DNA from 3 places in the Micromonospora terminaliae genome. Region 3 is predicted to be linked to each of the others. Evidence: riboswitches for the same ligand, from Rfam matches in the RefSeq annotation. Region 3 holds a riboswitch; each other region holds the start of a gene.
What was found. A riboswitch is a leader RNA that binds a small molecule or an ion and turns the genes downstream of it on or off. The one in region 3 is predicted to bind cyclic di-AMP.

Region 1: linked by a shared signal. The riboswitch ahead of GCE86_RS25985 (C40 family peptidase) and the one ahead of GCE86_RS18090 (coiled-coil domain-containing protein) in region 3 are both predicted to bind cyclic di-AMP.
Region 2: linked by a shared signal. The riboswitch ahead of GCE86_RS12625 (LysM peptidoglycan-binding domain-containing protein) and the one ahead of GCE86_RS18090 (coiled-coil domain-containing protein) in region 3 are both predicted to bind cyclic di-AMP.

What each region holds. Positions count from the first base shown of each region.
Region 1 covers NZ_CP045309.1:5,637,134-5,646,919, reverse strand. Annotated here, with positions in the region: gene GCE86_RS26030 (ribonuclease E inhibitor RraB) at 1-381, opposite strand, end outside; gene GCE86_RS26025 (hypothetical protein) at 427-783, opposite strand; gene GCE86_RS26020 (hypothetical protein) at 1,075-1,539, opposite strand; gene GCE86_RS26015 (YciI family protein) at 2,226-2,588, opposite strand; gene GCE86_RS26010 (tetratricopeptide repeat protein) at 3,074-3,715, shown strand; tRNA gene GCE86_RS26005 (tRNA-Gly) at 3,969-4,042, opposite strand; gene GCE86_RS26000 (zinc metalloprotease) at 4,266-5,252, shown strand; gene GCE86_RS25995 (pyridoxamine 5'-phosphate oxidase family protein) at 5,323-5,868, opposite strand; gene dcd (dCTP deaminase) at 5,947-6,525, shown strand; gene GCE86_RS25985 (C40 family peptidase) at 6,586-7,623, opposite strand; cyclic di-AMP (ydaO/yuaA leader) riboswitch at 7,637-7,772, opposite strand; gene GCE86_RS25980 (N-acetylmuramoyl-L-alanine amidase) at 7,981-9,786, shown strand, end outside.
Region 2 covers NZ_CP045309.1:2,807,866-2,817,651, reverse strand. Annotated here, with positions in the region: gene GCE86_RS12660 (FadR/GntR family transcriptional regulator) at 1-641, opposite strand, end outside; gene htpG (molecular chaperone HtpG) at 835-2,667, shown strand; gene GCE86_RS12650 (hypothetical protein) at 2,737-3,096, opposite strand; gene GCE86_RS12645 (SDR family oxidoreductase) at 3,127-3,825, opposite strand; gene GCE86_RS12640 (winged helix-turn-helix transcriptional regulator) at 3,861-4,331, opposite strand; gene GCE86_RS12635 (LLM class flavin-dependent oxidoreductase) at 4,407-5,975, opposite strand; gene GCE86_RS12630 (glycoside hydrolase family 3 protein) at 6,140-7,972, shown strand; cyclic di-AMP (ydaO/yuaA leader) riboswitch at 8,117-8,286, shown strand; gene GCE86_RS12625 (LysM peptidoglycan-binding domain-containing protein) at 8,288-8,944, shown strand; gene GCE86_RS12620 (YbaB/EbfC family nucleoid-associated protein) at 9,062-9,520, shown strand; gene GCE86_RS12615 (M4 family metallopeptidase) at 9,715-9,786, opposite strand, start outside.
Region 3 covers NZ_CP045309.1:3,985,004-3,994,789, forward strand. Annotated here, with positions in the region: gene GCE86_RS18055 (glycoside hydrolase family 3 protein) at 1-150, opposite strand, end outside; gene GCE86_RS18060 (DUF3145 domain-containing protein) at 176-667, opposite strand; gene GCE86_RS18065 (hypothetical protein) at 998-1,327, shown strand; gene GCE86_RS18070 (carbonic anhydrase) at 1,390-1,998, opposite strand; gene GCE86_RS18075 (alpha/beta fold hydrolase) at 2,150-3,091, shown strand; gene GCE86_RS18080 (HelD family protein) at 3,201-5,315, shown strand; gene GCE86_RS18085 (cation diffusion facilitator family transporter) at 5,403-6,317, shown strand; cyclic di-AMP (ydaO/yuaA leader) riboswitch at 6,461-6,592, shown strand; gene GCE86_RS18090 (coiled-coil domain-containing protein) at 6,597-7,664, shown strand; gene GCE86_RS18095 (hypothetical protein) at 7,760-8,269, shown strand; gene GCE86_RS18100 (SRPBCC family protein) at 8,271-8,723, opposite strand; gene GCE86_RS18105 (STAS domain-containing protein) at 8,840-9,199, opposite strand; gene GCE86_RS18110 (hypothetical protein) at 9,610-9,786, shown strand, end outside.

The DNA.
Region 1 (9,786 bases), 1.7 Mb from region 3:
GTAGTCGGCATGATGGCGCTCGGCCAGAGCCTCGAACAGGTCGACGCTCTCCCGGACGAACTGTGGCGTCAACACCACGTGCGTCTCGCACGCCACGGTCCAGCTGCCCGGGTACTCGGGGAGAGGCTGACGCACCTGAGCCTCGAACCCGTGGGTGCGGGCCTCGGCAGCGATGAGCCGCCCGATGTCGTCCGAAGGGGCGTAGAGGTAGAAGATGACATGCCGCGGCTGCGACAGATCCGCTGCCCGCTTCGCGATCTCGTTCATGAGCAGCAGGTCCCGATACTTGACGCCGAGTCTCGGTGAGCGGTCATCGAGATCGACAAGTTCGTCTTCGCGGCTGCGCTTGAACTTGCTGAAGAGACCCATCGGCTGCTCCACGTACTGGTTCTCCCTGCGGGCCGCATGACCGTACATGAACCCGGGTCACCCCTGAGCCGTCCAAGGCGTGAACCACCAGGGCTCCCCGGCGATGTCGGGCGCCCCCGCACCGGACACGATGAGCCCGGACCCATCCGCGAAGCGGATTTCCAGGTCGCCTGCCTCACTCACCCGAGCCCGCTCCACCGTCAGGCTGTTCAGGTCGAGCAGCCCGCATACGTCTGCCGAAGGCGGTAACGCTTCGCCCGACTCGGAAGGCGGCCGAACCTGCCACCGGCTGTCAAGGTAGAGCCGAGCCTCACGCGACGGGCCGCGGCCACCGTCGGCGAAGGTGATGAACGGCCAAGCCTGCCGCTCACCGACCTCCACGACCACGCAACCCGCAAGCTCATCCGGATGCACGTTCCTACCCACCCCAGAAGCCTCCCAGAGCAGGCCGGCGACGAGAACCAATCCTCGACGCCGTCGCTGAGGTCGAGGTCGTCACCGACGACGCCGACGTGCAGCGGGTGATCTCGTGGGACCTTGACGAGGTCCACCTCGATGCGCTGCCGGACCTTCTGCCCCCGCCAGAGCCACCGGCGCCTTACCCCGGCCAACTCGAAATCTTCCAGCCGCGCCGCTCACCACTCATCCCGAGACTCCCGTGAAACCACCTTGTGGCCCGGGTGGCCCGGCGGCCGAGGCGGCTGCTCAAGCCTTGTGAGGCGGTTCCGGCCACGCGCTGTCCCAGCTCGCCCAAACATCGACCTCGTCAGCCGAAGCCAGACCCATTGCCAGCAGCAGAGAGATGACAGCGACCAGTCGGGTGAAGACCACAACCGAGGAGCCGTACAAGCCCTCGCCTATGCCCGTGACGACCAGACCGCGAGCAAGGCCGCGGCCCGCAGCGCGGAGGGCCTCGGCGTACTCCGGCTCGGTTGACCCGAGCGTGACTTCATCACACGGAACAGAGAGCGCAACGGGCATCGGATGGAGATCGAGCTGGACTCCCGGAGAGTCGGTAGCACGCGCCATCAGCAAGCCATACGAAGACGGGTGCCCCAGACGGCCCCGGTACTCAACGCCGACGACGCCAACCTCGGCCGGCATCGGACCGTCGCTGCCGGTCCACGCGATCAGGCTGGAAAACTCCCGCCGCCGAAACTCCCTGAGCATGGGCCGCACCGTAGCGGAATGTTGTAAGCCTGGTGGCCCTGGATTAACAGAAGATCACGGACGGCTCGTCACGGTAGTCCGCCCCTGTTCAGGTCGTCCGCCGCTGTCTGGTCGCGTCGGGTTTGGCCGGCCGCCTTGGCTGTACGAATGGCTGTACGGCTTGCGGGATGGTTCCGTGCGCGGCGGGAGGAAGGGTGGCAATCAACAAGCGAGGCAGTAGGCCCATCGTTGTCGATGGCAAGGGCTATCGCTGGTTGATCCGTAGGAAGCCGACGTACAGCCAAGGCTTGACCTGGTCGCCGCTGAGCTTCGCCGTTGACCGAACGGACGCGCCTGGCTGCGCCACCCTCATCGTCCGGTCAGCGTCCCCTCGTCCAGACAACTGGATGAACGCCGCCGCATCTCCCGTGCTGCCTTCGGCCGTCGCCAGCGCCATACGCCAAGCGCTTGAGCGCGGATGGCAGCCGGGCCATCCCGGATCGCCGTTCGTGCTGACTCTCGGGTGAGATGGAACAATTCGGCAACCGACGCGGTGAGTACGCGAAGCGCCTTCGTCGGCCGGCTCCGGGGGCGGCACTCTTCTGGCCGCCCCCGTGCCTGGTCGAATCCTTGCCGATACCGCAGCAGCGGCGTCACCCCGGCGCCGGCCACGCCTCGGCTCAAGCCTCAGCCGACGAGCGAAAGTCTCATCCCTGCAAGACGCGCCGCGGCTTGAACCGGCGAACCTCCTGCGGCCAGCCGCATGCCTCCGCGATTTTGCCGGCCCATATCCGGGCGGTCGCCTCATCCGGCACGTCCACGATGGTCAGGCCACCCAGGAACTCCTTGCTCTCGACATAGGGTCCGTCGGTGAAGACCACCGCACCGCTTGTGGCGTCTGCGCTGAAGACCGGGCCGTCCTCTTCCTCCAGGCCCCCGGCGAAGACGAAAGCCCCGGCGGCCTTGATCTCATCAACAACCGCCCTGGCGAGTGGACCGCGCCCGCGGAACCACTCCTCGGTGTGGTCACCCACCCACTGCTGGTTGAAGTAGATGAGGTACTCAGGCATGTCCGCTCCCTCTGACCGTCCCCGGACCCGACGTCCGTCTCTGCAGACGCTACGAACGGCATCCGGCCGATCCGACACTCGCCAGCTTGATTTCTGTCAACCGGTCAACCGTCGCACTCACACCGGCAGGACAGAACGTTTCGTCGGCGGCTCCTGCCGGGCTTTTTGGCGTAACCGATCTTGGAAGGTCGAAGGCCCTGGCTCGGACTCGCGTCCTGGCCAGGGCCTTTCGCGTGGAGCGGGTGACGGGAATCGAACCCGCACTGTCAGCTGGGAATTGTCGATATCCGCCTGTCTACTGGGTCGGCGGCTTGGTCTCGGCGGACCCTCGCGGCATCAGCTGACCCCTGCTGTCCCGGCTCAATGGCACGCTAATGGCACGCGGCTGCGCTGCTCGGCAATGGCCGTCGGATCATGCTCGGCTACCGTGGGATCCGTGTTGGGCGATACGCAATCGACAGGCGGGGCTGGGAGACGGGGCGGCGATGAGCGCTGAACAACGAATCGAACACGCCCAGCTGCTCTACGAACGAGCCGTCTTCGGCGGCGACGCCGACGCGCTGGGGATCGCCGAGCGGGAACTGGACGGAGTCGAGGCAGATCTCGCCCTGGCCCGTGGCCGGATCCTTCATGCGCGGTTCCTTGAAGACGGTAACGAAGATCCACACGAGCTAGCGCTATTCGAGCGTGCGGCGCAGCTGTATCAACTGCTCGGGGACGTGCGCGGCGAGGCCGAGGCGCTGTTCTGGGTCGGCACCTTCCACCAAGTGGTCAGGCGTGACAATGACGGCGCCGTTCCGCCTCTTGCGCGGTCGTACGAGCTGGCGACGCAAGCCGGTGACAAGCTGACGCTGTCGTATGCGGTTCGGCACCTCGGCTTTGCGAACATGGCCGCCGGAGCCGGTAGTAGGGCGCGTGAGCAGTTGGAGGAATCTGTACGGCTTCGCCGGGAAATCGGGTTCTCAGCCGGCGTCGCCGCGGGCTTGCTTGCGCTGGCCTACCTGACCGCCGGAGAGGGGCAACGCGACGACGCGCTGGCGCTGGTCGAGGAGGCAAGCGCGATCGCGGAGGCCTGCGATGCACAGGGTGTTCTCCGGCGGCTGGAGGAGGCACGGACGCAGCTGTAGGCGTCCGCCGATCGTTTTGTGCCCCGGACAACGCGCTGCACGCGACGCTGCGGGCGGACCGGAAGAGGGCCAGGAAGTCGTCCGGCGGCGCGGCCAAGGGCAAGGACCAGGCGGGCAGCGGGAGGGGCAAGAAGCGGCCGGCGGCCGGGAATCACCAGGGCTAATGGCACGCTAATGGCACGTCGCGTGATTGCCGATCTTGGAACATCGAAGGCCCTGGCTGGGACTATCGTCCTGGCCAGGGCCTTTCGCGTGGAGCGGGTGACGGGAATCGAACCCGCACTGTCAGCTTGGGAAGCTGATGTTCTGCCATTGAACTACACCCGCAGGCGGCACCACTGTACCTGAGGTCACCACCCCCGTGCACCCAGGTACCCCGCGCGTCGACCACACGCCCGCCGGGGGCACAGCGCCGCGGCCAGCACGAAGAAGTTTCCCCACGGCAACATATGGCCGTTCTCAAATCTGTCGATCGGATGTAACGTCTCCTCCACGTTCTCCGACCGGGCGTGACATACCCCCTGTCATGCCCGCAGAAAGAGGTGGGCCCATGGGACTCCGTCCCAACCTGCTGACCCGGCGTACCGCCGGTGTCGCGTCGACGACGCTGGCGCTGCTGCTCAGCACCGCCGCCGTAGGCGTCGTCCCCGCAGCCTCGGCCTTCTCGGCCGCCCCGTCCGGTTCCTGCGTCGAGCCCGCCGACGTCCACTCGGACGCGCGGGTGAAGAAGGGCGGCCACGCCAAGCTGGACCCGAACGCGCTGACCGCCAAGCAGGTCCGCGAGCGCGAGGCGGACCTCACCGCCGCGCTGGGCGAGCGGGCCAGGTTCCGCGCCGGCGCCGGTGCCGCCGCCCCGCTCGCCACGGTCACCATCCCCGTCGTCGTCCACGTCATCCAGCGGGACAGCACCCGGGCCGGCGGCAACATCCCGGACTCGATGGTGACCCAGCAGATCGCCGTGCTGAACACCGCGTACGCCGGTGGCACCGGTGGCGCCCCGACCGCCTTCAGCTTCCAGCTCACCAAGGTGCACCACGTCACCAACGCCGCCTGGTACCCGATCGTGCAGGGTTCCTCGGCCGAGCGCTCGATGAAGACCTCGCTGCGCGAGGGCGGAAAGAACACGCTCAACCTCTACCTGGGCGAGCTGAGCGACGACCTGCTCGGCTGGGCGACCTTCCCGCAGCGCAAGCTGAGCAGCATGGACGGCGTGGTCGCGCTGAGCGAGTCGCTGCCGGGCGGCACGGCGACCAACTACAACCAGGGCGACACCGGCACCCACGAGGTCGGCCACTGGCTGAACCTCTACCACACCTTCCAGGGTGGCTGCTCGGGCTCGGGCGACAGCGTCTCCGACACCCCGGCCGAGGCCTCGCCGGCCTTCGAGTGCCCGACCGGCCGCGACACCTGCACCACCGCCGGCCTGGACCCGATCACCAACTTCATGGACTACACCTACGACTCGTGCATGTACCAGTTCACCCCTGGTCAGGCGAGCCGCATGCTGACCGCGTGGAACGCCTACCGCGCGGCCTGACCGTCCCGCACCACACGCCGGTGCCGGTCCCGTCCTCGGACAGGGCCGGCACCGGCGTTTTCCGCGGGGTTCAGGCCGCCGGGCGGCGGGTGTCGAAGCCGTGCCGGCCGCGGCGGCCCTCCGGGGCGAGCGGGTCACGGCGGGCGGGTGCGGTCGCCCGCGGGTCGAGCCAGACGCGCACCTCCGGCCGGCCGGCACCGGGGCGGGCCGCCTGGTCGCGGCGGGTCAGCATCGCCACGTCGACGGTGAACTCGAACAACCGCCAGTCGCCCTGCGGCGCGGCCCGGCCGATGCGGGCCAGCCGGGCGACGGTCGCCGGATCGGTCACCGGGCGCGCCCGACCGGCCACGTAGGCCTCGTCGTCGCTCTCCTCCGGTGGGAAGGAGTGCAGGGCGTAGCGGCCGTCGCGTTCGAGGTCGCGGCGCTTGGGTGAGTCGATGACGAAGCACCAGAGGCCGTCGTCGGTGAGGACCGGGGAGACCGGGTGCACGCGCGGGCCGCCGTCGGCGCGGACCGTGGCGAGGTAGCCGAAACCCGGCCCGTACTGCTGCAACAGGAGGCGGATCTCGTCGGCGAGTCGGGGCTCGTCGGCGGCGAATTCGGACCAGGAAGCCATGCGGACATTCTATCGAACAGGTGTACGAAGATGTAGTCCGACACGCAGGTCACCCGTACCGGTCGCTATGGTGTTCCGATGCTGCTCTCCGACCGCGACCTGGTCTCCGAGATCAAGGCGGGCACGCTCGCGCTGGAGCCCTTCGAGCCCACGCTGGTGCAGCCGTCCAGCATCGACGTCCGTCTGGACCGCCTGTTCCGCGTCTTCAACAACCATCTCTACACACACATCGACCCGTCCGTGCAGCAGGACGACCTCACCTCGATGGTGGAGGTGGCCGAGGGCCAGCCGTTCGTGCTGCACCCGGGCGAGTTCGTGCTCGCCTCCACGCTGGAGGTGATCTCGCTGGGCGACCAGCTCGCCGGGCGCCTGGAGGGCAAGTCCAGCCTGGGCCGGCTCGGCCTGCTCACCCACTCCACCGCCGGCTTCATCGACCCCGGCTTCTCCGGTCACGTCACGCTGGAACTGTCCAACGTGGCGAACCTGCCGATCACGCTCTGGCCGGGCATGAAGATCGGCCAGCTCTGCATCTTCCGGCTCTCGTCGCCGGCCGAGCACCCGTACGGCTCGGCCGTCTACGGTTCGCGCTACCAGGGGCAGCGCGGCCCCACCCCGAGCCGGTCCTGGCAGAACTGGCGGACCTGGCCGACCCGCTGACCGACCGGCACGCCGGAACGGCGCAGGGACCCCCGCGGCACGGGAGCCCCTGCGGACCGGTCAGCCCGGGCGGCCGTAGCTGTTGATCTGGCCGTCGTCGACGCGCTTCATGGTGATCGGCTTGCCGGACTGGGAGGCGTGCACCACCCAGCCGTCACCGACGTACATACCGACGTGGTGCAGGTCGCTGTAGTAGAAGACGAGATCACCGGCGCGCAGCTCGCTCCGGCTCACCCGCCTGGTCACGTCGTGCTGCTGCCGTGCGTTGTGCGGCAGCGAGACGCCGGCCTTGGCCCAGGCCGCCATGGTGAGGCCGGAGCAGTCGTAGTGGTCCGGCCCGGCGGCGCCCCAGACGTAGATCTTGCCGATCTGGGCGCAGGCGAACTTGACCGCGACGCCGGCCGGGCCACCGGGGTAGCCGGCGGGGCACGGCGCCGGTCGCAGCGGGCCGCCGCCACCGTTGCCGTAGACCTTGAGGCGCAGCTTCTGCAGCTTGGCGATCTCGGCGTCGATCTGCTTCTTCTTGGCCGCGAGCTGGGCCTCGGTGCGCGCCAGCCCGGCGATCATCTCGTCGAGCGGCCGCTTCTTGGCCGCGAGGTCGTCGCGCAGCTCGGCGACGGCGCGTACCTGCTGCTGCTGGCGGTTCGCGAAGCGGTCGAGCAGGGCGAGGCCGTCGACCAGGTCGCTCGGCGACCGGCTGCCCAGCAGGGCGTTGACGGTGGAGAGGTTGTTGTCGCCCTTGTAGGCGTCGGCGGCGAGCCCGCCCACCTGACCGAGGGCGGCGTCCACCCGGGCCTGGAGCGGGGCGATCTGCTTGGCCAGCGCGTCGGCCTGCTTCCGCTTGGCGGCGAGCTGCTCGCGGGTGGCGTTGACCTGTTCGATGATCGGTTCGAGCTTGTTCCAGTCCTCGTCGATCTGGCGCTCGATCTCGGCGACCGACGGGTCGGCGTGTGCCGCCGTGGCGCCGCCGGTCAGGACGACGGCGGTGCCCACCAGAGCGGCGAGGGCGGTGGTGAAGCGGGACCAGCGGGAACGCGGCGCAGCCGTCGAGCGGTCGACCGACCGGCCCGACGGTGGCCGCGGGGCATGGTGTGCCACCGGGCTTCCGTACTCCTTCTTCCTGGCCGCCTACCGGGTTAGCTGACGGGTTCGGGCGGGAAGGGAGCCGCCCTACCGCAGTGGCTGCGGATTCACCCCAGGTACCTGGGTCCCCGGTTCGCCCGCGGGCGACTCGGCGGTGTCGGACCGTCACCACCCGGGATGGACGGTGAAACCGCCGGTCGACGATTGACCAGAGTAGAGAGCGTCGTTATCGTTCCGCAACCCAAAGCGCCGTGACACACCGTACGTGAAGGTTTTCTTCACGAGAGATTACTTGCTGGAAAGGTATTGACCCGGAGGGTGCGCGGGGTGAGGGTGGGGACGCAGTGACCCCCATCCCTGTCTGGAGGTTCGATGCACCTCACACCCCCGCCGTCGGGCAGACGGATGCTGCTGGCAGCCGCTGTCGCGGCTGCCACCGCACTCGTGGCGACCGGATCGGTCGCCGCCGAACCGCTCACCACCCAACCCGCCACCGACCGCCAGGACCAGTACGCCGCCGCCGCGGCGGAGTACGGCGTGCCGCAGAGCGTCCTGCTCGGCGTCTCGTACCTGGAGTCCCGCTGGGACACCCACCCGGGCCAGCCGAGCACCAGCGGCGGCTACGGCCCGATGCACCTCACCGACGCCGAACACGTCCTCGCGACCCCGGCCAGCGGCCACGTCGACGAGGACGAGGACCCGCGGGGCGACGACTCGCGTCCGCTCACCCTCGACCCGGCCGTCGCGGCCGCGCCGACGGAGGACGTGCTGCCGCAGGCCTCCCTGCAGACGCTCGACGCCGCCGCGGCGCTCACCGGCCTCGCCGAGGAGACGCTGCGCACGGACGCCTCCGCGAACATCCGGGGCGGGGCGGCGCTGCTCGCCTCGTACCAGAAGCAGTTGGATGCTCCGGTCGGCGCCGCCACCGACCCGGCGGCCTGGTACGGCGCGGTGGCCCGCTACTCCGGCGCGGACACCGAGGACGCGGCGGCGGCCTTCGCGGACGAGGTCTACGACCAGCTCGGCCTGGGCGCGAGCCGGACCACCGACGACGGCCAGCGGGTGACCCTGGCCGCCACCACGGTGACGCCGGACCAGTCCGGGCTGCACAAGCTGGGCCTGCGCCGCGCCGAGCGGCCGGACGGCCTGGAGTGCCCGGTCCGGCTCGCCTGCGAGTGGATCCCGGCCCCCTACAAGCAGCTCAGCGCGGACCCGGGGGACTACGGCAACCACGACCTCGGGAACCGGCCGGCCCAGCAGAAGATCGAGTACATCGTCATCCACGACACCGAGGGCTACTTCGGCCCGAGCGTGAACCTGGTGAAGGACCCGACCTACCTGGGCTGGCACTACACGCTGCGTTCGGTGGACGGCTACGTCGCCCAGCACATCAAGGCCAAGGACGTCGGCTGGCACGCCGGCAACTGGTACGTCAACGCCAAGTCCATCGGGCTGGAGCACGAGGGCTTCGCCGGGCACGGCACCTGGTACACCGAGGCGATGTACCGGGCCTCGGCCAAGCTGGTCCGGCACCTGGCGCTGAAGTTCCAGATCCCGCTGGACCGGCAGCACATCATCGGCCACGACAACGTGCCCGGCACCACCGCCGGCACCGTGGCCGGCATGCACTGGGACCCGGGCCCGTACTGGGACTGGTCGCACTACTTCGACCTCATGAAGGCGCCGTTCCACTCCACCGGCACGCCGCACACCGGCCTGGTCACCATCGACCCGGACTTCGCCACCAACCAGCCCGCCTTCACCGGTTGCAACCAGCAGCCGCCGGGCGTGCCGAAGCCCACGCCGCCGGCCGCGCCGTGCCCGCTGCGCGGCTCGTCGGCGGTCATCCTGCGGACGGCGCCGAGCGCGACCGCCCCGCTGGTCAACGACCTCGGTCTGCGACCGAACGGCACGCCGGACACCATGTACATCTCCGACCACGGCGCCCGCGCCTCGGCCGGCCAGACGTACGCCCTCGCGGACATCCAGGGTGACTGGACCGCCATCTGGTACCTCAACCAGAAGGCCTGGTTCTACAACCCGGCCTCCGCGCCGACGGCCAAGTGGGCGAACGGCTTCGTGGTGACCCCCAAGGCCGGGAAGACCACCATCCCGGTGTACGGGCGCGCCTACCCCGAGCGGGCGGCCTACCCGGCCGGGGTGCCGTACCAGACCATC
Region 2 (9,786 bases), 1.2 Mb from region 3:
GTACCCTGGCCGGCCGCGACGGCGGCGGCGAGCCGGCGGTGGCCGGCCACGTCGAGCAGCTCGGCGGCCCGGGCGTCCGGGGGGACGTCGCCCACGGCGAAGGTGCCGGCCACCAGGCTGTTGAACGCCAGCAGGTAGGCGGTGTTGCCGCTACCCCGGACGATCAGCCACCAGATCGCGATGTTGGCCTCGTTCATCGCGTCCAGGTCGGGGGCGAGGGAGCCGTACTCCTCGGTGGCGCGGACCAGCGCGGCCGTGACCTCCGGGTCGCCGCGCTCGGCGCAGAGCCGGGCCGCGTCGATCCCGACGCAGGCCCGCATCTCCAGCATGTCGCGGACCAGGGTCTCGACCGGGAGTACGTCAGCCGAGCGGGCCAGCGACAGCGCCAGGTCCAGCCCGGCGTGCACCCGCCAGTCCAGCACCCGGGTGGCGCCGCCCTGGCTGACCCGCACCAGACCGAGTTGCTGGAGCCGGCGCAGCGCCTCGCGGACAGCGTGCCGGTTCACCGCGAACGTCGCGGCCAGCTCCCGCTCGCCGGGCAGCGTGTCCTCGGGTCGGTAGTGGCCGCTGACGATCGCGTCGCGGAGCTGGCCGAAGACGTGGTCGGAGACCGAGGCGCGGGGGACGGGGGCGAAGGCCATGGGCAGCAGTGTGGCCCCGCACACATCAACCCGTCAACTGGTTGGACCAGATGGAATCCGCCACCCTGCGGTGGCCGCACGCGTACGCCTCGTATCCTTTCCGCCGGAAGCCCACGAAGTGGAAGGAGTCGGTGTGAGCGATCGGGTCGAGACGTTGGAGTTCCAGGCCGAGGCCCGTCAGCTGCTCCAGCTGATGGTGCACTCGATCTACTCGAACAAGGACGTCTTCCTGCGCGAACTGATCTCGAACGCCTCCGACGCGCTGGACAAGGTGCGCCTGGAGTCGCTGGTCGACAAGGAGCTCCAGGTCGACACCACCGACCTGCACATCGGGATCGAGGTCGACCGGGAGGCCCGCACGCTGACCGTGCGGGACAACGGCATCGGCATGTCCCGCGACGAGGTGGTCCGCCTCATCGGCACGATCGCCAAGTCCGGCACCGCCGAGCTGTTGCGCTCCCTGCGCGAGTCGAAGGACGCCGCCGCCTCGCAGGAGCTGATCGGGCAGTTCGGCGTCGGCTTCTACGCCACGTTCATGGTCGCCGACCGGGTCACCCTGCTCACCCGCCGCGCCGGGCAGACCAGCGGCACCCGTTGGGAGTCCACCGGCGAGGGCACCTACTCGGTCGAGACGGTCGACGACGCGCCCCAGGGCACCTCGGTCACCCTGCACCTCAAGCCGGCCGACGCCGAGGACAACCTGCACGACTACACGGCCGAGTGGACGATCCGCGAGATCGTGAAGCGCTACTCCGACTTCATCGCCTGGCCGATCCGGATGACCGTGGAGAAGCCCGGTGAGGACGGCGCCACCACCCGCGAGGAGCAGACGCTCAACTCGATGAAGGCGCTCTGGGCCCGCGCCCGGGACGAGGTCGACGAGGCCGAGTACAAGGAGTTCTACCGGCACGTCGCGCACGACTGGGCCGACCCGCTCGAGTCCATCCACATGCGCGGCGAGGGCACCTTCGAGTACGAGGCGCTGCTCTTCCTGCCGTCGCACGCCCCGCTCGACCTCTTCGCCCCCCAGGGCCGCCGGGGCGTGCAGCTCTACGTCAAGCGCGTGTTCATCATGGACGACTGCGACGCGCTGATGCCCAACTACCTGCGCTTCGTCAAGGGCGTCGTGGACGCGCACGACCTGTCGCTGAACATCTCCCGGGAGATCCTCCAGCAGGACCGGCAGATCCGCGCCGTCCGCCGCCGCCTGGTCAAGAAGGTCCTCGCCACGCTGAAGGACCTCTCCGCCGAGTCGTACCGCACCTTCTGGGGCGAGTTCGGCGCGGTGGTCAAGGAGGGTCTGCTGGAGGACCCGGACAACACCGAGGCCCTGCTCGACCTGGTCCGGGCGGCCAGCACCCACGACCCGGCCGAGCTGACCACGCTGCGCGACTACGTGGAGCGCATGCGCGACGGCCAGACCGAGATCTACTACGCCACCGGCGAGAACCGGGCCACCATCGAGAACTCTCCGCACCTGGAGGCGTTCCGGGCCAAGGGCTACGAGGTGCTGATCCTCACCGACCCGGTCGACGAGGTGTGGGTCGAGCGGGTCGGCGCGTACGACGGGAAGCCCCTGCGCTCGGTCGCCAAGGGCCAGGTGGACCTGGAGACCGACGAGGAGCGGGAGAAGGCCGAGGCCGAGCGGCAGGAGTACGCGGACCTGCTCACCTGGATGAGCGGCGCCCTGGCCGACAGCGTCAAGGAGGTCCGGCTCTCCACCCGGCTCACCACCTCCCCGGCCTGCGTCGTGGGCGACGCGCACGACATGACGCCCACGCTGGAGAAGATGTACCGGGCCATGGGGCAGGAGGTGCCCCAGGTCAAGCGCATCCTGGAGCTGAACCCGGCCCACCCGCTCGTCACCGGGCTGCGCAAGGCCCACGAGCAGGGCGGCGACGGCACCGCGCTGACCGAGACCGCCGAGCTGCTGTACGGCATGGCGTTGCTCGCCGAGGGCGGGGAACTGGCCGACCCGGCCCGGTTCACCCGGATCCTCGCCGACCGGCTCGCCCGGAACCTCTAGCGGACGCCGGCGGGCCCCGACGGGACCGGCGGCCGGGTCGTGGCAGGACAGCCACGCCCCGGCGGCCGGTCAGCCGCGGATCAGCCGGTCCAGGTGTGCCGCCTCGTCCGGCGACGGCTCGCGCAGCCCGCTGCGGAGCAGCCGCCACCGGGTCGTCGCACCGTCCGGGCCGGTGAGTTCACCGTGCTCCAACGCCCGGTCGATGTCCCCCCGCACCCGCGTTTCGAGGTGCGGCTCGGTGGCGAAGAGGATGCGCAGGTGCAGCTCGTCGCCGACCCGCTCCACACCGGTGTGGTGGGCCGCCACCGGGCAGGGCGGCTCGTGCTCCCAGTGCCCGCAGAGCGCCACCGTGACCGCCGCGCCGGGCGCGCCGGCGTCGGCGTCCGGCGCCAGGGCCAGGACGGCGTGGTGGGCGTACCCGTGTCGCATCCCGTCATTGTGGCGCGCGGCGGCGCCGGATCACGGCAGGGCCGGGTAGAGGGCGGCGACGCCGCCGGAGAGGCCGGCGAGGACCTGGCGGGAGGTCTCGTCGGCGACGATCTCGTACCGGTCCGCCTCGATCCCGTCGACGGCGATCCGGGCGATCTCGGCCGGGTCGGACTTCGGCGTGGTGACGTGCGCCGCCATGTCGGTGTCCATGTAGCCGACGTGCAGGCCGGCGACGCGGACGCCCCGGTCGGCGAGCTGCGTGCGCAGCGCGTTGGTCATCGACCACTCGGCCGCCTTGGCCGCGCCGTAGGCGCCCACCTGCGGGAACGTGATCCAGGACAGGGCGGAGAGGATGTTCAGCACGGTCCCGCCGCCGTTGGCGGCGATCCTCGGCGCGAAGGCCCGCACCACGGACAGCGTGCCGAGGTAGTGGGTCTCCAGCTCCCGCCGGATCTCCGCCAGGTCGCCGTCGAGCAGGTCCGCGCCGGTGCTCACACCGGCGTTGTTGACCAGCAGGGTGACGTCGCCGGCCAGCTCCGCGGCGGCGGCCACCGAGGCCGGGTCGGTGATGTCGAGCCGCACCGGGACGGCGCCCGGCAGGTCGACGCTGTCCGGGTTGCGGGCGCCGGCGTAGACGGTGGCGCCCCGGGCCAGCAGCTCGGCGGCGAGGTGCCGGCCGAAGCCCCGGTTGGCCCCGGTGACGAGCGCGGTGCTTCCAGCGATCTTCATGGTGGTGCTCCTGAGGGTGGGAAGGGGTGGATCGTTCAGGACGGCAGCAGGCCGGGCCCGGGCAGCAGGTCCACCTGGTCGGCCGGCACGTCGTGGCCGGCCGCACAGCGCAGCGCCACGTGCACCGCGGCGCCGCAGTCGTGGTGGGCCAGCCGGACCGACGGCGCCTCGACGGCGTACGTGTCGCCCCACTCGCGCAGGGCGGCGAGCACGGGCAGCAGGTCCCGGCCCTTGGCGGTGAGCACGTACTCGTCGCGGGTGCGCTGGCCCGGCTCCCGGTAGGGCCGCCGGTCGAGCAGCCCGTCGGCGACGAGCCGCTTCAGTCGGGCGGCGGCCACCGGCTCGCTGACGCCGACCCGGCGGGCGAAGTCGTCGAAGCGCCGGGTGCCGAACGACGCCTCGCGCAGCAGGAGCAGCGTGGTGCGGTTGCCGACCACGTCGAGCGCCCCGGCGATCGAGCAGTTGGCCGTGGACCAGGAGTCGCGCTGCGCGAGGAAGTCCGTCATGGGGACGACGCTACACCTGCTGACTTAGGAAAGCCAAAGCCAGCTGTCTCACGCCGGATCCGGGAATATCCGCGCTCAGAGCTGGCCGGCGTAGAAGCCGTGCCGCGCGAGCGGCTCGACGATCTCCCGCTCCTCGTACGACAGGTGCGACAGCAGGGTGTCGGTGAGCAGGTCCACGGCGGCCTGGAGGGCGGTGAAGTCGCCCGGCTCGCGGATGAGGTCCACCAGCGCGCGGTCCACGCTCTCCACCACCCCGTGGATCACCACGTGCTCCTCCTCGAGGCGGTCCAGCACCGCCGCGAGCCCGGCGTCCGCCCGGCGCAGGTGCGGGAAGATCGAGTTGTCCTCGAGGCCGTGGTGCTGGGTCACCACGGTGCAGTACGCCGCGCAGTAGGCCCCGAGCGTCCAGTTGTTCTGCCGCATGGTCATCTCGTTCAGCACGGCCCGGGCCGCGCCCGGCGCGACGGCGCCGCGCTTCACCTGTTCCAGTAGGTCACGTACCTGGGCGAGCTCCTGGCGCAGGTGGTCGTGCACGTCCACGAGGTGCTGCCCGGCGGCCTGCCCGCGGGGCGTGTAGACCTGCCCGGCCGGTGCCGGCGGCGCCACGGGCCGGGTGGACTCGTCCCAGGGCCGGCGCGGGCTCAGCCGTACCCCCGGATCGGGTGTCGGGGTGACCGCGAGGGCGGTCGACCCGCCGGCCCCGACGGCGGCCTGCTGCTCCTCGACGGCGTGGGCGCGGCTGCCCGGCGTGGTGCGCTCGGCGGCGACGAGCTCGCGCACCGCGGGCGCCACCTCCTGGGCGAAGAGCTGCACGGCGCGCGGCTCGTCACTGCCGAGGATGAACGTGGCGATGCCGTGGTCCAGGGCCAGCCCGGCCAGCTCCTCCACCCACTGCTCGGGCGGGCCGTCCAGGAAGCCGCCCGACGTCCGGGAGAAGGTGCCCGTGACGTTGAGCAGGCGGCGCACCGCGGCCGGGTCCCGTCCGGCCTCGGCGGCGGCGTCGTCGATCACCGCGTTCAGGGCCGGCAGCTCCGCCGGCCCCTTGGGCAGGTACGCCAGCGAGGGCAGCCAGCCGTCCGCCGCGCGGCCGACCAGCCGCAGCATGCGCGGCTTGTACGCGCCGACCCACACCCGCACCGGATGCGCCGGGGCCGGCCCGCGCTTCGCCCCGACCACCCGGTAGTGCTCGCCCTCGACGCGGACCATCCCGCGCCGGTCGGTGTCCCAGACCTCGCGGATCACCCGGATCGCCTCGTCGAGGGCGTCCACGGCCGCGCCGGGGGAGAGCCGCCGGCCGCCGACCGCCTCGATCGCGTCCCAGAAGGCGCCGGCGCCCAGCCCGAGCTCGACCCGGCCGCCGGTGAGCAGGTCCAGGCTGGCCACGCTGCGGGCCAGCACCACGGGCTGGCGCAGCGGCAGGTTGAGCACGTTGCCGGCGAGCGTGATCCGGCTGGTGGCGGCGGCCACGAAGGACATCAGCGTCCAGGTGTCCAGGAAGCCGGGCTGGTACGGGTGGTCCTGGAAGGTCACCAGGTCCAGGCCGGCCTGCTCGCAGAGCTTGGCCCGCGCCACCACCTGCTCGGGCCGCCCGGCGCTCGGGGTGAGGAAGCCGCCGAAGGCCAGTTCGTGTCCGTGGTCGCTCATGCCTCGCCGCCTCGTCCCGATCTTGCGCGAACCCTGCCACCGTAGCCCGCGCCGCCGCCCGCCCGCCCGGCGGTTCCGGAACCGGCACGGATTGTTCACAGTCGATGCCCGTGGGCATATGGTGCGGGTGCACGGCCCCAGCGTTCCTCCGGAAGGAGCGACCCGTGATCCCTCACCGCCACCCCCGTCCCCTCGGTCTCGCCGTCCTGCTCGTCGCGGTCACCGCCCTGGCCGCGCCCGCCCCGGCCACCGCGGCCGGCCTGCCGTACCAGGACCCGACGTTGCCCGTCGCCACCCGCGTCGCCGACCTGCTCGCCCGAATGAACCTCGACGAGAAGCTGGGCCAGATGACCCAGGCGGAGCGCGGCGCGGTCACCGCGAGCGACCTCACCACGTACCGGCTCGGCTCGGTCCTCTCCGGCGGCGGCTCCGCGCCCGCGCCGAACACCGCCACGTCCTGGGCCGACATGTACGACGGCTTCCAGCGCGCCGCCCTGGCCACCCCGCTCGGCATCCCGATGATCTACGGCGTCGACGCCGTGCACGGGCACAACAACGTGTACGGGGCGACCATCTTCCCGCACAACATCGGCCTCGGCGCGACCCGCGACCCCGCGCTGGTCCAGCAGATCGGCCAGGCCGTCGCCGAGGAGATCACGGGCACCGGTGTGGACTGGAACTTCGCTCCCTGCCTCTGCGTGGCCCGCAACGACCGGTGGGGCCGCACCTACGAGTCGTTCGGCGAGACCCCGGACCTGCCGGCGAGCATGTCCACCCTGGTCACCGGCCTCCAGGGTGCCAACCTCGGCGGGCCCACGTCGGTGCTCGCCACCGCCAAGCACTACCTCGGCGACGGCGGCACCACCGGCGGCGACGACCAGGGCGACACCCAGCTCAGCGAGGCCGACCTGCGCGCCATCCACCTGCCCCCGTTCCAGGCCGCGGTCCAGCGCGGCGTCGGCTCGGTGATGATCTCCTACAGCAGCTGGAACGGGGTCAAGCTGCACGGCCACCGTTACCTGATCACCGACGTCCTCAAGGGGGAGCTGGGCTTCTCCGGCTTCGTGGTCTCCGACTGGAACGGCATCGACCAGATCGACGGCGCCACCGGCTTCACCGCCGCCGAGGTCAGCGCCGCCGTCAACGCCGGCATCGACATGGTGATGGTGCCGACGGCCTGGAAGAGCTTCCTCAGCACCCTGCGGGCCGAGGTGCAGAACGGACACGTGCCGATGAGCCGGATCGACGACGCCAACCGCCGCATCCTCACGAAGAAGTTCGAGCTGGGCCTCTTCGAGCGGCCGTACACGGATCGGAGCTGGACCTCGACGGTGGGCGGCGCCGCGCACCGCGCGCTGGCCCGCCAGGCCGTCCGCCAGTCCCAGGTGCTGCTCAAGAACGACGGCGGCGTGCTGCCGCTGGCCCGCGACAACAACAAGATCTTCGTGGCGGGGAAGAACGCCGACAACATCGGCAACCAGAGCGGCGGGTGGACGATCTCCTGGCAGGGCTCGTCCGGCGCCGTCACCCCGGGCACCACCATCCTCCAGGGCATCCGCGCGGCGGCCGGTCCGACCACGACGGTCACGTACAACCAGCGCGGCACCGGCATCGACAAGACCTACCGGGCGGCGATCGCGGTGGTCGGCGAGACGCCGTACGCCGAGGGCCAGGGCGACCGCACCGGCAGCATGAGCCTGGACCGCGAGGACCTACGTACCATCACGACGCTGCGCAACTCGGGCGTGCCGGTGATCGTGGTGCTGGTCAGCGGCCGGCCGCTGGACGTGGCCGCCGAGCTGCCACGGTGGAACGCGCTGCTGGCCGCCTGGCTGCCCGGCACGGAGGGCGGCGGCGTGGCCGACGTCCTCTTCGGCGGGTACGCGCCGACCGGCAAACTGCCGATGACCTGGATGAACTCGGTCAGCCAGCAGCCCATCAACGCAGGCGACGGCAAGGTCCCGCTCTTCCCGCAGGGATACGGCCGGACCTACTGAGCCGCCCCTCAATAAGCCCCCTTCGGACGGTCCGCAACTCGAATGGGCCGACCTTCGCTCGGCCGGGTGAAGAACTTCACAAGAAGTGGGCGTTCGGCGCAAAACGTTCCTAACGTCGTTTCCGTTCGCGATCGCGGACACCACGGGCCGGCAACGCCTAATCCCGCCGCCGGCCCGGTGGTACCTGGACCTCGGGCGGGAGCGGGGGACCCACGTTCCTCGGTGCACGACACCTCGGGGTGAAGCCGCCACCGGCGGCCGGGCTCCTCGGCCCGAACCCGACAGCTCACCTCGTCGGCGTGGAGGAAAACTCACATGGCAACTGATCACGTCGCCCGTCACCGCCGGACCGCGCAACGTCGCACCACCGTCGGAGCGCTCGTCGTCGGCGCGGCCACCGGCGCCGCCGCCCTTCTCGGCCCGGCCGCCCCGGCCAGCGCCGCGGGCGTGAACTGGGACGCCGTCGCCCAGTGCGAGTCCGGCGGCAACTGGCACATCAACACCGGCAACGGCTACTACGGCGGGCTCCAGTTCTCCCGGAGCACCTGGAACGGCTACGGCGGCCAGAAGTACGCCAGCCGGGCCGACCTGGCCAGCCGGAGCGAGCAGATCGCCATCGCCGAGAAGGTCCTCGACGGGCAGGGCATCGGCGCCTGGCCGGTCTGCGGCAAGAAGGGCGGCTCCACCAAGAAGTACGCCAGCAAGGACTCGGGCGCGAAGAAGTCCACGAAGAAGGCCACCTCGGAGCGGTCCTCGCACAGCTACCGGCCGACCACCCGCGGCGAGCGGCGCGTCGCGCCGAGCACCGGCGGTGCCGGAAGCTACCTGGTCCGGCCCGGGGACACCCTCTCCGGGATCGCCGCCGCGAAGCACGTCGCCGGGGGTTGGCACGGCCTGTACGAGCGCAACCGGACCGTGGTCGGCGACAACCCGGGCCTCATCTTCCCGGGCCAGCGGCTGCGCCTGCGCTGACGCCATACCGGTGCGCCGCACCACGAAACGCCCGGCCGGGGTTCCCGGCCGGGCGTTCGGCGTCGGGGCCGGTTGCTATCGTCACGGTGCTCGGAAAGACGTGAAGAAAGCGCGGATATGACCAACGATTCGTTCTCCGCGGCCGCGAGCCTCGACGAGCTGCTGACCAGGACGCAGCAGGCGCTGTCCGCCATGCGGTCCCGGGCCGCCGAGCACGCCGACGGCGCGCCGGGCGAGCTGCTCCGGGCCGAGGGCGGCGCGGCCGGCGGCCGGGTCCGTGCCGTCGCCGTCCAGGGTGGCCGGCTGGAGTCCGTCACCGTCGACCCGGAGCTGGCCGGGGAACCCCTGGACGCCCTGTGCGGGCACGTCGTGACGGCCGTGAACGCGGCCCTCACCGAGCTGGACGCCCGGGTGAGCGCCTCGGCCCGGGCCGACGTGGACGCCCTCGCGGCGCGGCTCGGTGCCCTGCCGGAGCAGTCCGCACGGGACATGGAGCGGTTCAGCCGGGCCATGGAGGGCGTGGCGGCCCGGATCCGCCGCGACGGCGCCGGATCCGGCGCGGGCCGCCCGGCCTGACCGCGCCGCGCCCGCGCCGGCGTGTCTCGGGAACGACGAAGCGGCCGGCCGCCTCGGGAACGACGAAGCCGCCGGCCTGTCTCGGGAACGACGAAGCGGCCGGCCGCCTCGGGAACGACGAAGCCGCCGGCCTGTCTCGGGAACGACGAAGCGGCCGGCCGTCGGGAGGACGACGGCCGGCCGCTCCGGTGTGGTCAGCTCAGGGTGACCGCGGTGTCGTCGACGACGAAGGAGGTCTGCAGGGAGCTGTCCTCCACGCCGCTGAA
Region 3 (9,786 bases):
GGTGGGGGCGGCCGACGACGGGGCCGGCGCCGGGCTCGACGGGGCGGGTCGGGGCCGTTCGGGCTCACCCGAGCACCCGGAGACGAGCAGCGCGGTCAGTGCGGCGAACGCGACGCCGACGCGACGCGGGGAAATCGACACGCGCCCCACCGTATCGGGGCAACTTGACCTTCCGTCAGCCCACCCGGGTGAGCAGCGTCACGGGGGCGCCGTCCCCGGCGTAGCGGTAGGGCTCCAGTTCGGCGTCCCACGCGGTGCCGAGGGCCTTGTCGAGGGCGTGGGCGAGCGCCTCCGGTGCCCGGGCGGAGGCCATGATGCTGCGCAGCCGGTCCTCGCCGAGCTGGATGTCACCGGCCGCGCCCACGGTGGCCCGGAACAGGCCGCGCCCCGGGACGTACATGAACCGCTCGCCGTCGACTCCGGGGCTGGGCTCCTCGGTCACCTCGAAACGGATCATGGGCCACTGCCGGAGGGCAGCAGCCAGTTCGGCGCCGGTCCCCGGGCTGCCGGTCCACCCGCACTCGGCGCGGCGCGCCCCCGGATCGACGGGCTGGGCCGTCCAGTGCAGGTTGACCGGCGCGGCGAGGACGCGCGCGATCGCCCACTCGACGTGCGAGCACACGGCGAGCGGGGTCGAGTGGACGTATACGACGCCACGCGTTGGCACGGTGACCTCCCGGTGAGCCGAGGTGCGTCTTCCCCTACGACCTCGTCCACACGAGTGGCCTCTGGAACACATGATGACCCGTGTGACGGATGGTGCGCCAGCGAATCGGAAAATTCGCCGGTGCCGGTGACCGGGAAATACCCGGGAGGCTGACCCGGTTGTGCTCCCTGACGGCGCGATGACCAGCCAGGCGTCGAGGTCGTGTACAGTTCTCTGGGCGGTTCTGTGCCGCCGCACGTCTTCGCGGGCTGACGCTCACCCCGGGCGTCAAACCGCACATCAGCCCCCGGACGGTTTCCGTCCTCCCGTACGTCTGCAAGGAGTACCTCCGTGGCGAGCAACACCTCTAAGACCGCGCGCGCGTCAGTCCGGGCCGGCCAGGCTGGCCAGGGTGGCGCCCTCAGCGTGCTGGGCGAGTTCAAGTACCTGATCCCGCTCAACGGCGGCAAGCACGCCTACGTGCGCAACCTGACCAACGGCAAGACCGCGCACCTGCGCACCGACTCCGACGCCTTCGTCGAGGAGATCCGCGTGCTGGCCGCCGCCGGCCACGCCGCCAAGGTCCGCGCCGAGATCAACGCGCTGGCCGCCACCCACCCGGACCACGGCTGGGACAAGACCGAGAAGCGTCTCGTCGAGGCCGGCGTCTTCGAGGGCTGAGCGCCCTCACCCGCGACACCACGAACCGCCCGCCGGGTCACCCGGCGGGCGGTTCTGTCTGCTCACTCCTCCGGGAGCAGCGCCACCTCGCCGGTGGCCAGGTCGTAGAGGGCGCCGACCACGGCCACCTGCCCGGCCGCCACCGGGCCGGCCAGCAGGTCCTCGGCGCGCAGGGCGGCCACCGTGCGCCGGACGTGCCGCCGCACGGCCAGGGGGTGGGCGGCCGGGTCGTCCACGCCCACCTCGTGGACCGCCGGTGTGATCCGGTCCACCACGTAGCCCAGCGCACCACCGGGTCGTTCCCCGGCGCGCAGCGCGTCGACCGCCGCGCCCACCGCGCCGCAGCGCTCGTGCCCGAGCACCATCACCAGCCGCACGCCGAGCTGCCCGACCACGTACTCGATCGAGCCGCAGACCGCCCGGTCGAGCACGTGCGCGCCGGTGCGGATCACACAGATCGAGCCGAACGTCTGGTCGAAGATCGCCTCCAGCGGCACCCGCGAGTCGATGCAGCCCAGCACCACGGCGTACGGCTGCTGGTCGCCGGAGGCCACCGCGGCGGCCGCCGTCACGTCGTGGCCGTGCACCGGCTGCCCGCTGACGAAGCGCCGGTTGCCGGCGAGCAGCTCGGCCAGGGCGGCCCGGGGCGTCCGGGCGGCGGGGGTGGGCATGCCCTCCAGCCTGGTCACCGATCCGGCGCCGTGCGGCGGGGTTGGGAATCTTCTCACCACCCCGGTTGCCGTGCTGTCATGACGGGTACGCCGGTGTTACCGCCGGGTCACTCCGGTGTGACGGACACCGGCCGGCCCGGGGAGGTGGCACATGCCGGAGCATCTGGAGGTGCGGCTTCCGGACGGCGTACGCCTGCACGTGACCGCGACCGGGCCGGTCGACGCCGAGGTCACCGCCGTCCTGCTGCACGGCTGGACGCTGGACGGGCGCAGCTGGCACCACCAGCTCGCGGGGCTGCGCGACCGCTTCGGCGACCGGGTCCGGGTGCTCACCTACGACGCCCGGGGGCACGGCCGGTCGAGCTGCATGGCGCTGCGCACCGCCACCCTGGCCCAGCTCGGCGACGACCTGGCCGCCGTGGTCGACCAGCTCGTCCCGTCCGGGCCGATCGTGCTGGTCGGGCACTCCATGGGCGGGATGACCGTGATGGAGTACGCCCACCGTCACCCCGACCGGTTCGCCGACCGGGTCGCCGGCCTGGTCTTCGTCTCGACCACCGCCGAGGGGCACACCCACACCGTCTACGGGCTGTCCCCGCGGATCGCCCGGCTGATCCGGCTCGCCGAGACCACCGGCGCCGGGGTGCTGGCCCGCTGCGGCGCCTGGCGCCCGCCGCACGCGCTGCTGCGGGCGCTCCGCCCGAGCATCCGCTGGATGCTCTTCGGCGACCGCTGCGACCCCGCCGACATCCGGCTGGTCACCTCGGCGGTGGCCCGTGCCTCGCTGCGCTCGATCGGCGGGTTCCGCGCCTCGATCGGGGCCCAGCACCGGCTGGACACCCTCGCGGCGCTCGGCCGGTTGCCGGCCGCCGCGCTGGTCGGCGACCGGGACCGGCTCACCCCGCCGCCGTGCGCCGAGTCGATCGCCGCGGCGCTGCCCACCACCGAGCTGACCGTCTGCCCGGGCGCCGGTCACATGCTCATGATGGAACGTCCCGACGAGGTGACCGCGACCGTCGCCGGGGTGCTGGGCCAGGTGCTCACGGGGACGGGGGCGGGCGCGTCCGGGCACGGGGTGGGAACGCCCGGATAACGGGCAACCCGCACGGGCGGGCGACGGGCAGCGGCATGGCCCCGACACGGGCCGGGTGGGCGGCCCGTACCCTCATTCAGCCCGCCGTCTGACCACAGGAGCCCCCGCGTTGAGCGACCAGACCACCCTGGAACGGGAGATCGCCGTCGAACAACGGCATCTCGACCGGGTGTACGCCCGGCTGGCCGAACTGCGTCGGTCGGCCGCCGACGCCGAGCGGGAGGGCTACCGGCTGGCCCGGGTCGGCAACTTCGGCGCGCTGGTCGAGCGGGACGCCATGGTCTTCCATGCCGCGCAGCGCCGGCACGTGCTGGACGCCGAGCACGAGGGGCTGGTCTTCGGCCGGCTGGACCTGCGGACCGGGCAGGTGCTGCACGTGGGGCGGCTCGGGGTGCGCGGGGAGAACGCCGAGACCCTCGTGGTGGACTGGCGCGCGCCGGCCGCCGCGGCGTTCTACCAGGCCACCCCGGCCGAGCCGCAGGGCGTGGTGCGGCGGCGCACGATCCAGTCGTCGGCCGAGAAGGTCACCCGGATCGAGGACGACCTGCTGGACCCGGAGTCCGCGCCGCCGGAGATGGCGGTGGTCGGCGACGGGGCGCTGCTGGCCACCCTGTCCCGGGCCACCGGCCACGGCATGCGGGACATCGTGGCCACCATCCAGCGGGAGCAGGACGAGGCGATCCGCTCCCCCGGCAACGGGGTCACGATCGTGTCCGGCGGCCCGGGCACCGGCAAGACGGCCGTGGCCCTGCACCGGGCCGCGTACCTGCTGTACTCCGACCGCGCCCGGTACGCCGGCGGCGGCATCCTGGTGGTCGGCCCGTCGAGCGTGTTCGTGCAGTACATCGCCTCGGTGCTCCCCTCGCTCGGCGAGGAGACGGCCACCCTGCACTCGCTCGGCTCGCTCTTTCCGGGCGTGTCGGCGACCCGGACCGACCCGCCCGAGGTGGCGGCCGTGAAGGGGTCGCTGCGGATGCGCCGGGTGCTGGAGCGGGCGGTCCGGGACGGGGTGCCCGGGTCCCCCACCGAGCTGCGCCTGCTCTACCGGGGTGAGCTGCTGCGGTTGGAGCGGACCGAGCTGGACGCGATCCGGGACCGGACGCTGTCCCGGGGCGCGCGCCGCAACGAGGTGCGCCGTGCCGCCTTCGACGCGGTCCTGGCGGCGCTCTGGGCGCAGGCCCGGACGCTGCGGATCGGCCGGCTGCCGGAGCAGCCCGCGTTCGAGGACGAGATCATCGAGCGGCCGGAGTTCCGGGAGTTCCTCAAGGCCTGGTGGCCGCGGTTGCACCCGCGCCACGTGCTCGGCTGGCTGGCCCGCCCGGAGCGGCTGCGCCGGTACGCCGGCGGGGTCCTGTCCGGGGCCGAGATCCGGCTGCTGACCGGCGCGTACCGGAGCCTGGACGGCGACGGGCCGACCATCGCCGACGTGGCGCTGCTGGACGAGCTGGACGCGCTGCTGGGCCAGCCGGTGCGGCGGGCGAAGCCGAAGCGGGACCCGTTCCAGCTGGCCGGCGGTGTCCGCGAGCTGAGCACGGCCGCCGACCGGCAGCGGGCCGCCCGGGCCGCCGCGCGGGAACGCCCGGAGGACTACCGCGACTACGCCCACGTGGTGGTCGACGAGTCCCAGGACGTCTCGCCGATGCAGTGGCGGATGATCGGCCGGCGCGGCCGGCTGGCCTCCTGGACGGTCGTGGGCGACCCCGCGCAGACCGCGTGGACGGGCGACCCGCAGGAGCTGGCGCGGGCCCGCGACCAGGCGCTGGGCCGGCGCCGGCGCTACCGGTACGAGCTGACCACCAACTACCGCAACTCCGCGGAGATCTTCGCGGTGGCGGCCGCGGAGATCCGCCGCGTGTACCCCGATCTCGCGCTGCCCACCGCGGTCCGGTCCACCGGGGTGGTGCCGGTCGAGCGCACCGTGCCGGCCGCCGACCTGCCCGCCGCCACGGCGGCCGCGGCCCGGGCGCTGCTGGCGGACGTCGAGGGCACGGTCGGCGTGATCACGCCGGTGCCGCGCCGGGACGAGGTGGCCGGCTGGCTGGGCGACCTGGGCGGCCGGCTCCAGGTGGTGACCAGCCTCCAGGCCAAGGGCATGGAGTACGACGGGGTCGTGCTGGTCGCCCCGAGCGAGATCCGGGCCGATCCGGGGTCGGGCGTGCGCACCCTCTATGTGGCGCTGTCCCGGGCCACCCAGCGGCTCACCACGCTCGACCCGGCCGCCTGACGGCGGCGGATCCGGCGTTCACTTGCACACATAGCGATGTGAGCATAGATTGAGCCCGGCCGGGGTGGCGGACGGGAGGGTGTGTGCGTGGGCGCAGGTCATGACCACAGCGGCGCGGTGGCCAACGCCGCGCAGCGGCACCGTGGCCGGCTGTGGGGCGCGTTCGCGCTGCTCACCGCCCTCATGGTGGTCGAGGCGGTGGCCGCGTTCGCGACCGGCTCGCTGGCCCTGCTCTCCGACGCCGGGCACATGTTCACCGACGTCCTCGGCATCGGCATGGCGCTCGCCGCGATCACCGCGACCCGGCACGCCGACACCGACCCCCAGCGCACCTTCGGGCTCTACCGGCTCGAGGTGCTGGCCGCGCTCGCCAACGCCGTGCTGCTCGGCGCCGTGGCCGTCTACGTCCTCGTCGAGGCGGTACGCCGGTTCGGCGAGCCGCCGGAGGTGCTCGCCGGGCCGATGCTCGCCGTGGCGGTGCTCGGCCTGCTCGCCAACATCGCCGCGTTCGCGCTGCTGCGCGCCGGCGCCCAGGAGAGCATCAACCTGCGCGGGGCGTACCTGGAGGTGCTGGGCGACCTGCTCGGCTCGCTCGGCGTCATCGGGGCCGCCGTGGTCATCGCGCTCACCGACTGGTGGTGGGCCGATCCACTGGTCGCCGTGGCGATCGGGCTCTTCATCCTGCCGCGCACCTGGCGGCTCGGCCGCGCCGCGGTCCGGATCCTCGTGCAGGCCGCTCCCGAACACCTCCAGGTGACCGCCGTGCACGACCGGCTGGCCGCCGTGCCCGGCGTCGCCGAGGTGCACGACCTGCACGTCTGGACGCTCACCTCGGGCATGGAGGTGGCCTCGGCCCACCTGACCATGACCCCGGGCGCCGAGGTCGGCGAGGTGCTGGCCGCCGCGCGGACCGCCCTGCACGAGGACTTCTCGATCGATCACGCCACGTTGCAGATCGAACCCGGAGCGTCGCCGGGAGCCTGCGGCGCAGTCGAGTGGTAATTAGGGCAATCTTAAATCCAAGTGACTATTGTGCACTTGTGCCGGTTTTGCCCGGGACACCGGCTCCGACCTGCGGAGCCGGCCCGGCACAGCGCCGGTAGGCTCGACCGCGGCCTCCGCCGGGCGGCGCACACCGGCGTCCGCGGCGGCCAGCGCCTAATCGCCCGCACGGGCGAGCCGGGGAACCATGTTCGTGGGGTGCATCCGCGTCAGCGGTAGGGATCTTCCGTCCCGAACCCGTCAGCTAACCCGGTCGGCGGCTGACGGAAGGACACGTGAATGCCCCCAGTGGCACCTGTACGACGGACGGTCGCCCGGTTGGCGGCCCTGCTCGTCGCGACGCTCGCCCTCGGCGTCGCGACCGCGCCGGTCTCCCCCGCCTCGGCGGCTCCGGCGACCGGCCTGCTCGCCGCCGCACCCGGCGACGACGAGGGCGGCACCCCGGCGCTTCGCGCCCAGCTCGACGCCGCCAGCAAGGGATGGCTCGAGGCGCGGGCCGCGTTGAACCGCTCGGTGACCCGGCAGCAGCAGCTCACCACGCAGCTCAAGACGATCAACGGCGAGTTGACCGTCCGCGACGCCAAGGTCGGCGAGATCGCCGGGGTGGCGTACCGGGCCGGGCGGCTCGGCACCGCCGCGGCGCTGCTCGGCAGCAGCAGCCCGGAGGGCTTCATGGACCGCGCCGCGGCGCTGGAACAGGTGGCCGCGCACGAGGACCGGGTGCTCCGCGACCTCATCGAGACCCGGGACGAGGCCACCCGCACGCAGACGGCGCTCACCGGCGAGATCCAGGAACAGCGCAAGCAGGTCGCCACGATGGCCAAGCGCAAGCAGCAGGCCGAACGCGCCCTGGAGGTGGCGAACGACCGGGCGTCCAGCAGCGGCGGCGGCAGCGTGCAGGGCACCTCGTCGGCCAACGCCGAGCCGGCCAAGCGCAACGCCGACGGCTCCTGGCCGCCCGAGTCGTGCAGCGTCAACGACCCGACTCCGGCCGACGGCTGCATCACCCCGCGTACGCTGCACGCGCTCCAGCAGGCCCAGGCGGCCGGCTTCACCCGCTACGTCTCCTGCCACCGGCCCAGCGGCTCGGGCGAGCACCCGAAGGGGCGGGCCTGCGACTTCGCCGCGCAGAAGGACGGCTTCGGCGGGGTGGCCAGCGGCGGCGACAAGACGTACGGCAACAACCTGGCCGCCTACTTCATCCGCAACGCCGACGCGCTCGCCGTGCTCTACGTGATCTGGTTCAAGCAGATCTGGCTGCCCAGCAGCGGCTGGAAGGCGTACAGCGGGGGCAACGGGGACCCGTCCAGCGACCACACCAACCACGTGCACCTGTCGGTGTACTGATCGCGCCGGCGGCACCCGGCTACGCCCCACGACGTACGCCGGGTGTCGCCGCGCGGCCCACGACGCGGCGCCCCCACCGGCCGACCATCGGGGGCATGACTCGACTCTCCCCCACCGGGCGCAAGGCCCTGCTGACCCTGCACCTGCTCACCTCGCTGGGGTGGCTCGGCGCCGACCTGGTGCTGCTGGCCCTCGGCGTGGCCGGGTTGCGCGGGGCCGACCCCGAGGTGGTCTATCCGGCGGCCGCGCTGCTGGTCACCTGGCTGTTCGCCCCGCTGAGCGTGCTCGTCTGGCTGGTCGGGCTCGCCAGTGCGCTGTTCACCCCGTGGGGGCTGCTGCGCTGGCGCTGGGTGCTGGTGAAGTTCGCGGTCACCACCGTGGTGGTCGTGCTCGTGCTGTTCCTGCTCACCCCCACGGTCCGGCACCTCGGTGCGCTGGCCGGGGCGGCCGGCACCCACGAGCGCGTCGACCTCGTGGTCGCGCCCACCGTCTCCAGCACGCTGCTGCTCGTCGTCACGGTGCTGTCCACCTACAAGCCGTGGGGCCGGTTGCGGCCGGCCCGGCCGGCGGCCCGGCGACCGGTGGTCGCGGGGCGGCGCGGCTGAGTCAGGCCGCCCCGCCCTCCAGCGTGGCGCCGAGCCGGCTGGCCAGGCCGAGGTGGGCCGCCCGGGCCTGCCGGAACGCGTAGCCGAACAGCGGCGCGGGCGCGGACAGGGTGATCTCCACGTCGATGCGCACCACCCCGTCGGGCTCGTCGCGCAGCCGGGTGTGGTTACGCACCGTGGTGGCCGGCTGCTGCCGGGCCACGGTCACGACCTCGTCCTCGTTGGCGATGAGCACGTCCGCCTGGTAGGTGACCGGGAAGTGCAGCGGGCCGAGCGCGAGCCGGTCGGTGATCGCGTAGCTCGCCAGCGCGCCCGGACGGGGCGGCAGCTGGCGGACCCGGACGATCAGCGGATGCAGCTCGCCCTGCCGGCTCAGGTCGCCGAGCAGGGCCACCGCGTGCGCCCGGGTGCACCGGGCCTGCACGGTGTAGCTGAAGCTGTCGCTGCTGAGCAAGCGGCACCCCTTCACCGTCGTGGGTCGGCACGATCGTCCCGTACCGGAGCCAGGCTCGCAACGGGTCGAAAGTCCCAGGCCGCGCGGCAGGTCGGCGAGCGGTGAGGGGTGGGCGCTCAGGCGCCGGGAAGCACCTCGGGAGCGGCGTCGGCGAACCAGGGCTCGGGCGCGCCGAACAGGCCCAGCAGGCCGGTCACCCAGAGCTGCCGGTGCACGAACCGGCTGGGCTCGGTGACCACCAGCTTGACGCCGCTGACCTCGCAGGTCTGGAAGCCGGCGACCATGGCGCTGATGCCGACGGAGTCGATGAAGCTGACGAGCCGCATGTTCAGCTCAATCCGGGAGGGGCGGCCCTTGGCGAGCACCTCGGCGATCGCTTCCCGCACCTCGTACGCGGTGTCGACGTCGATCTCCCCTCGCGGAGCGATCTGGACGACACCACCCGGCAGCACCGACTTCACGATCGACAGGCTCACGCGAGCACCTCCACTCGCCCGTACGGGCGCCTCATCAGTACGCGGGCCGCGACCGAGAGTATTCCTCCGACCGCCTCGGTCGCCACCCCTCGGGATGAGCAATTCGCGTACTGGGCACACCTGGGCATCCCAATCCGGACCTTCGGGCTCCTCATTTTCCCCGCGGTGCGGGGCGCAACCGGTCGATCGGCCGGGGCGGGCCCCGGCCGATCCGCCGACCCAGGGTAGCGGGCCGGCGCACCCCCGGGTGGCACCCGCCCCCCGGCGCGTTGGGGTGGTTCGTCCCGTCCCGCTCCGACACGATGGTTTGCGCGGTGTCCGGCCGGGGCACTGCCCGGGTGAGCGAACCGCCGGATGACACCGGAGTCCGGACCGGCCGCCGGGCTTCGGCACCCCGAGGAGGTAACACGATGTTCGGATCCACCCTGCTGGACCGCCGCAGCAAGCCCGAGCGGGTCGCCGACCAGGCATGGCAGCACCTGCTCACCGCCGTCGGCTCGGCCGGCGACAGCGTCCGGGACGCCGCCCGGTCGGCCCGCCGGAACTCCTCCGGATTCGCCGACGACGCCACCGACCTGGTCGGCTCC